Regions from separate parts of the Bittarella massiliensis (ex Durand et al. 2017) genome, predicted to be linked through region 1. Evidence: riboswitches for the same ligand, from Rfam matches in the RefSeq annotation. Region 1 holds a riboswitch; the other holds the start of a gene.

Region 1 (3,394 bases):
AGAAGTAGTGGGTCTGGCTCTTGTAGAAGTTGGTCTTGGTGGCGTAGTCGTAGCCGTAGACGGTCACCTGGTACCAGTCGCCGCCACCGGGGGCGCTGTCGGCCACATCGACGGCGGTCCAGCAGTTGTCGGTGGACCACCTGTCTTTGTCCTTTTGGTAGTTGTGGACCTTGGTCCACATGCAGTAAAAAAAGACCTTGTCGCCCTTGAGGGGGTGGGAGATATCGATTTTCAGCTCGACGGGCTGGCCGTCGTACACCTTGGAGACCCGGCTGTCGCTGGGGGTCAGCACCGGGTCGGCGTAGCCGCGAACGGGGTAGAGGGTGGCGCCGCTCACCGCGCTGGCGGGGGAGACGGTGCTCCCCCCCTCGGCAAAACTCCACCGGGTCAGGTAGCCGGTGCTGCCGTCGTCCGCCGGCAGGGCAAAGCCGCTGTCCGTCGCCCAGTGGCCGTCTGCGCCCTTGACCAGGTTGAGGGGGCGGCCGAAGAGCCGCTCAAGGGCGGGGGCCGAGCCGTCGGCATAGGAGACGCTTATCGGGTAGCCCAGCAGCTTTTTGGCGTCGGCATAGGTGAGGGACTTGGCGTAAGCGGCGTAGTTTTCCTCGGTGCAGAGGAGGGCGGTCAGCCGGGCACAGTTGCGAAAGGCGGTGCCGCCGTTTTCCAGAACGACCGTGGGGTCTGGGGGGAGGACGGCGGTGGAAACGTTGGTCCCGTAAAAGGCCTGGGAGCCCAGGAAGGTCAGCTCTTCGGGCAGGGTCAGGGTGCCGGTGAGGGCGCTGCAGGACTGAAAGGCCTGGGCGCCGATCTTCTTGAGGGACTTTGGGAGGGCCAGTTCCCCCGACAGACCGGTGCAGCCCGAAAAGGCCGCGTTTTCAATGGTGGTCAGCCCGGCGGGAAAGCGCACCCCCGTGAGACCGGTGTTGTACTTGAAGGCCCCCTGCCCCAGGGTGGTGAGGGCGGCGGGCAGGTCGAGGGAGCCGGTGAACCGGCAGCCCATAAAGGCCTGTTTGCCGATGGTCTCCAGCGAGGCGGGGAGGGCCAGCGGGCCGGTGAGCTCGCTGTGGCTGTCAAAGGCCATCTCCCCGATCTGGACCAGGTGGGTCGCCTGGGAGAGGTCCAGCGAGGTGAACCGGCAGTCCTTGTACGAGGGGTGGGTGTTGTTGTAAAAGGCCAGATCGCCGATGGCGGTCACCGGCTTTCCGCCGATGGTTTCGGGGATGATGATGGCAATGTCCCCCCTCTGCGCCTCGGTGAGGGAGGCGAGGTAGCCGTCGTCAAAGCCGGTGACGGCGACCCCGCCCCCCGCCTCCGCCCAGGTGAAGACCGCCCCGGTGTAGGGGGCCTCCTCCGCCCAGGTGGAAAGGGACAGGACAGCCAGCGCCACCAGCAAGACAAGGGCGACTGCCCCCCGCCGCCTCTTTGCAAATCTCACAGTAAAACCCCCTCTTTTTGCCAAGTGTCCTCGCGGCAGGGCCGAATGCGGCAACCGGCTGTCGTCCCTGTGCGAAAGAAGACCCTGTGGCTTTGCACCCCTGCATGTTTGCCCGTTTAGTTCACTTTATAAAGTGTGAAATTATGACTCCTTTATGATACACCTTTGTCAGGGCTTTGACAAGGAAAACAAAAAAGGGGCGCGAACTCCCGAGGGGGGAGTCCGCGTCCCTTTACCGCCGCCCCCGGCGGGGGCGACAGACGGATGTTGGATGGCAGAGCGCCTATTCGCCCAGGTAGGATTTGACCAGGGTGCGCAGCAGCTCGTCGCGGTCCAGCTTGCGCACCAGACTGCGGGCGTTGTCGTAGGTGGTGATGTAGGTGGGGTCCTCGGACAGGATGTACCCCACGATCTGGTTGATGGGGTTGTAGCCCTTGTGTTTCAGGGCGTCGTAGACCTGGGTGAGGATGCGGCGGGTCTCGTCCTCCTTGTCCTCATAAATCGAAAAGGTCATGGTTTTGTCCTGCATAGCGATCACCTCTCTTTGTAGGATACACTATCCTGCCCCAAGAATCAAGAAAAATGCCGTCCACTTCTGGAAAATATTAGCTGCGCAGGGTGATGCCCAGGGGCTCCAGCGCCCCCAGCACCCGCTCCACGGCCGCGTCGGCGTGCTCGTCCTTGAGGGTCTCGCTGTCCGAGCGGAAGATCAGCTTGTAGGCGACGCTCTTTTTCCCCTCGCCGATCTGCTTGCCGCGGTAGATGTCGAAGAACTCCACCCCTTCCAGCAGGCTGCCGGCGCTCTCGGCGATGGCGCGGGAGATGTCGCCCACCAGCACCGACTCGTCGCAGACCAGGGCCAGATCGCGGGTGGTGGCGGGGAACTTGGGCAGCGGCCGGTAGTTGATCTCCCTGCGGGCGTTTTTCAGCAGCCCCGCCAGGGGGATGCGGGCCAGATAGACCTTCTGCTTGATGCCGTAGTTCTGGGCCACGTGAGGGTGGATCTCCCCCAGGGTGCCCGCCTCTTCCCCGCCCAGCAGCAGCTTGGCGCAGCGGCCGGGGTGGAAGGTGGGGTCGCCCTTCTCGGGCAGGAAGGAGGCGTCCTTCACCCCCGTGGCCTCCAGCAGGTTCTCCACGACCCCCTTGAGGCGGTAGAAGTCGCTCTCCCCGCCGTACATCCCGATGAGGACGGCCTCGCTCTCGTCAGGCAGGTCGTCGGGGCCGCCCTGTTTGCGGTATTCGGTGGCGATCTCGTACATCTGGCAGCAGAGGTTGCGGTTGGCGTAGTTGCGGGCCAGCACCTCCAACATGGAGGGGATGGCGGTGGTGCGCATGACGCTGGTGTCCTCGCCCAGGGGGTTGCGGATGGTGACGCTGTCGCGCAGGGGGCTCTCGGCGGGCAGGTCGATCTTGTCGTAGTACTTGGGGCTGATGAAGGTGTAGGTAATGATCTCATTGAGCCCCATCCCCACCAGGGCGCCGCCCACGGCGCGCTTGAATTTCTGCTCCTCGGTCAGCTCGGCCTCGTCGGCGGTCTTGGCCAGGGTGGCGGGGATCTTGTCGTAGCCGTAGATGCGGGCGATCTCCTCGGCCACGTCGGCCTTGTGCTCCACGTCGGCGCGGAATGTGGGCACCACCACGTCGCCGCCGTCGATGCCAAAGCCCAGGCGGGTCAGGTACTCCTCCATCTCGCTGCGGGGGATGTCGATGCCCAGAAAGCGGTTCATGTAGCCCTCGTCCAGGGCGATCTTCCAGGGTTTCAGCGGGTTTTTGTAGCAGTCGATCACCCCGCCGACCACCTCGCCGCAGCCCAGCTCTTCCACCAGCTGGCAGGCGCGCATCAGGGCGCTCATGCAGGCGTTGGGGTCGAGCCCCTTCTCGTAGCGGGCCGAGCTCTCGCTGCGCAGCCCCAGCTTCTTGCTGGTGCGGCGGACCGAGGGCCCCGAGAAGCAGGCGGCCTCG
Region 2 (3,394 bases), on a different contig from region 1:
GCGCTGCCCGTCCAGCACCAGCCGCTGCTGGTGGCGGATCTTGGTGCGCACAAAGAAGATGACCAGCCCCAGCACCACGGCGAAAAGGGCGACGACCATCAGCACCGACTGCAGGGGGTAGGCGTAGAGCAACCCCATCAGGCTGACCTTTGGCTGGGTGGTGAGGGTGTTTTGAAAGACGGCGTCCTGCCGCTCCCGCTCGGAGATGCTGCCGATGGCCTTGCTGAGCACGGTGAGCAGGGTGGTGTCCGTCGGGCGGGGGAGCGCCAGGCAGAGCCCGGCGGAGGAGTCGTCCAGCGGGGAGTAGACCAGGTTTCGGGAGGAGCGGTTTTGCAGGTACTGTTGCAGCAGGTAGGAGTTGGTGACAAAGGAGTCGACCTCTCCCCGCTCCACCGCCTGCAGGCAGGCCAAGGGGGTATCATACCAGACGATCTCCTGCCCGGCCAGCTCATCGTTGACCGGGTAGCCCCGCAGGCAGGCGGAGCGGTTTTCCCTGCCGGGGTCGGTGGCGTTGCCGCGCACCAGGATGCGCTGTAAGGGCAGGTAGGACTGGGTGAGGGTGAGGCCGGCCTCGGTGGCCGCCTCTGCGTTGGGAGGCGACCCGATGAGGAGGTCGGCCTCCCCCGCCTGGACCATCTCGACTCCCTTCTGGTAGCTGGCCACCTCGCGGCAGTCAAAGGAGAGGCCGGTCTCGCGGCCGATCTGTTCCAGCAGGGTGGCGCTCACCCCGGTGAACTCCCCCTTTTCCTGGTGGTGTAGGGGGTCCCATCCGGCGGGGTAGACCGCCCGCAGGGTGCCGCTGGAGGAGATATAGTCCCGCTCCTCCTGGCTCAAAAAGAGGGTCGGGTCGTCGTTCTCCCCAAAGTACTTCTCGTAGAGCTGGGTGTCGTAGTGGAAATCCACCTCGCGGATCTTGGCGAGACCGGTGTTCAGACCGCTGATGATGTCGGTCTTCCCCTTGGTGGTGGCAAAGTAGTGGGGGCTCTCGGCAAAGCGGGCAATGATCCGCCGGTCCGAGCCCACCGCCGTGTCCGCCTCCAACAGGGCGTCCACCTCGCCGCTGTCCAGCGCATCCAGCCAGGGGTCCTCCCCCTGATAGGTCACCACCTGGGCGTCGATGTTGTTGGCCGTGCAGAAGCTCTCGAAGTGCTGGATGCGCCGCTTGGCGGTGGCCTGGGCCCCCACCCGGATGTTGGAGAGGGCCGAGTAGTCGCTCTCGCTGAAGCGGGTGTTGTCGGCGCGGACCGTCAGCACCGCAAAGGAGGTGCCGGCGCTGTATTCGGGAAAGTCGTAAAGCTCTTCGGTCTGCTCGCTGCGGAGCATCCCCCCCATCAGGTCGATCTCCCCGGACTCCAACATGTCCAGCAGGGTGGTGAGGGAGGTGTTGATGTCCCCCTCGACCTCGACGAACTCGTACTCCCAGCCGGTGTACTTGGCGATCTCCTGCAGGTACTCGTAGGTGTAGCCGGTGTACTCCCCGTCCGCCGTCTTTTCAGAAAAACCCTGCAAAATGGGGAACCCCACCCGCACGGTGGCGGTGGCCTGGGGCTGTGCCGCCAGGGCCGCTGCAGGGCCCCCCAGGCAGAGCAGCGCGCAGAGAAGGGCACAGAGGAGGGCGATCCCCCGCTTGCCGTGTCGAAACATCAAAAATCCCCTCCTGTTTTGACTGATCTGCCGGATGGGCGCAGCGCGATACGGAAGGGGGGAGGTGCAGCCGGCTGCCCTGTCCCCCTGGGGGGAGGTAGGCCCTTGGCTTTGCGTCCCGGTCTTTCGCCCGGTTTGCCCATCTATTCAGTTGAAAAGTCGATATATCCGTATTATAGCAAGTTTGGCGTTGTGAAACAACGGATATTATCCAAAAATAGTCGGCTTTTTTTAAAATATGCAAAAAGGCGGCGGAATGTGTTCCGCCGCCTGCAAAAGGCAATGGACCGTCGGCGCGTCAGCCGCCGTAGACCCCCATGCTGCGGTACTTCTGGTACCGGTTGTCCAGCAGGGTACGGGTGTTCTGGGTGCAGAGGACCTCCAGTTCCCGCACCAGCACCTCCTTGACGGCGATGCAGGTCTTGGCCGGGTCGGTGTGGGCCCCGCCCTTGGGCTCGGGGATGATGCCGTCGATGATGCCGAAGCCCAGCAGGTCGGGGGCAGTCATCTTCAGCAGTTCGGCGGCCTGCTCCTCCTTGGAGGGGTCTTTCCAGAGGATGGAGGCGAACCCCCGGGGGGAGATGACCGAGTAGACGGCGTTCTCCAACATGTAGACCCGGTCGGCCACCGCCAGCCCCAGAGCCCCGCCGCTGCCCCCTTCGCCGGTGATGACGGTGAGGACCGGCACCTTGAGGAACATCAGCTTTTGGATGGAGCGGGCAATGGCCTCGCCCTGGCCCCGCTCCTCCGCCCCGACCCCGCAGAAGGCGCCGGGGGTGTCGACGAAGAGGAGGACCGGCCGCCCGAACTTCTCGGCCTGGTCAAACAGCCGCATGGCCTTGCGGTACCCCTCGGGGTGGGCCATCCCGAAGTTGTAGCGGATGTTCTCCTCGGTGGAGTGGCCCTTGCGGTGGCCCACCACCGTCACGGCCCGGCCGTCCAACAGGCCGATGCCGCCGTAGATGGCCGCGTCGTCGCCGAAGGCGCGGTCGCCGTGAAACTCGATAAAGTCCTCCACCAGGGCGGAGACGTACTGCTCCACGCTGGGGCGGTGGATATTTTTGATGAGCTGCATCCGCTCATAGGCGGTTTTCGGTGCCATGGCGCGCCCTCCTTACTTGCTGTGAATGGCCAGGATCTTTTGCAGGGTCTCCCGCATCTCGGGGCGGGGGACGATCCGGTCCACAAAGCCGTGCTCACAGAGAAATTCTGCCGACTGAAAGCCGCTGGGCAGCTTTTCGCCGATGGTCCCCTCGATGACCCGGCGCCCGGCAAAGCCGATGGTGGCCCGGGGCTCGGCGAGGATGATGTCGCCCTGCATGGCAAAGCTGGCGGTGACCCCGCCGGTGGTGGGGTCGGTGAGGACGGTCACGTAGAGCAGCCCCTCCTGGGAGTGGCGGCCCACAGCGGCGCTGACCTTGGCCATCTGCATCAGGGAGTAGATGCCCTCGTGCATCCGCGCCCCGCCGGAGGCGGTAAAGAGGACGACCGGCAGCTTTTTCTTGGCCGCGTACTCAAAGAGGCGGGCCAGCTTCTCCCCCACCACGCTGCCCATCGAGGCCATGAGGAAGTGGCTGTCCATCACCCCGACGGCGGCGGGGTGGCCGCCGATCTTCCCCACCCCGGTGACCACCGCCTCCTGCAGGCCGGTGGCGCTGCGCAGGTTTTCCAGCTTTTCGGGGTAGCCCTTGAACTTGAGGGGGTTGCCGCTGCGCAGCTTGCGGTCGAGTTCGCGAAAGCTGCCCTCGTC

The links. A riboswitch is a leader RNA that binds a small molecule or an ion and turns the genes downstream of it on or off. The one in region 1 is predicted to bind cyclic di-GMP.
Region 2: it holds a riboswitch for cyclic di-GMP, as region 1 does, so the genes downstream of both, GT748_RS13310 (GGDEF domain-containing protein) here and GT748_RS00805 (leucine-rich repeat protein) in region 1, are expected to answer to the same signal.

The regions. Positions count from the first base shown of each region.
Region 1 covers NZ_WWVY01000001.1:170,447-173,840, forward strand. The annotation lists gene GT748_RS00805 (leucine-rich repeat protein) at 1-1,432, opposite strand, end outside; cyclic di-GMP riboswitch class I at 1,479-1,555, opposite strand; gene GT748_RS00810 (IreB family regulatory phosphoprotein) at 1,716-1,961, opposite strand; gene pheT (phenylalanine--tRNA ligase subunit beta) at 2,038-3,394, opposite strand, start outside.
Region 2 covers NZ_WWVY01000015.1:55,703-59,096, reverse strand. The annotation lists gene GT748_RS13310 (GGDEF domain-containing protein) at 1-1,644, opposite strand, end outside; cyclic di-GMP riboswitch class I at 1,707-1,794, opposite strand; gene GT748_RS13305 (acetyl-CoA carboxylase carboxyltransferase subunit alpha) at 1,943-2,746, opposite strand; gene accD (acetyl-CoA carboxylase, carboxyltransferase subunit beta) at 2,759-3,394, opposite strand, start outside.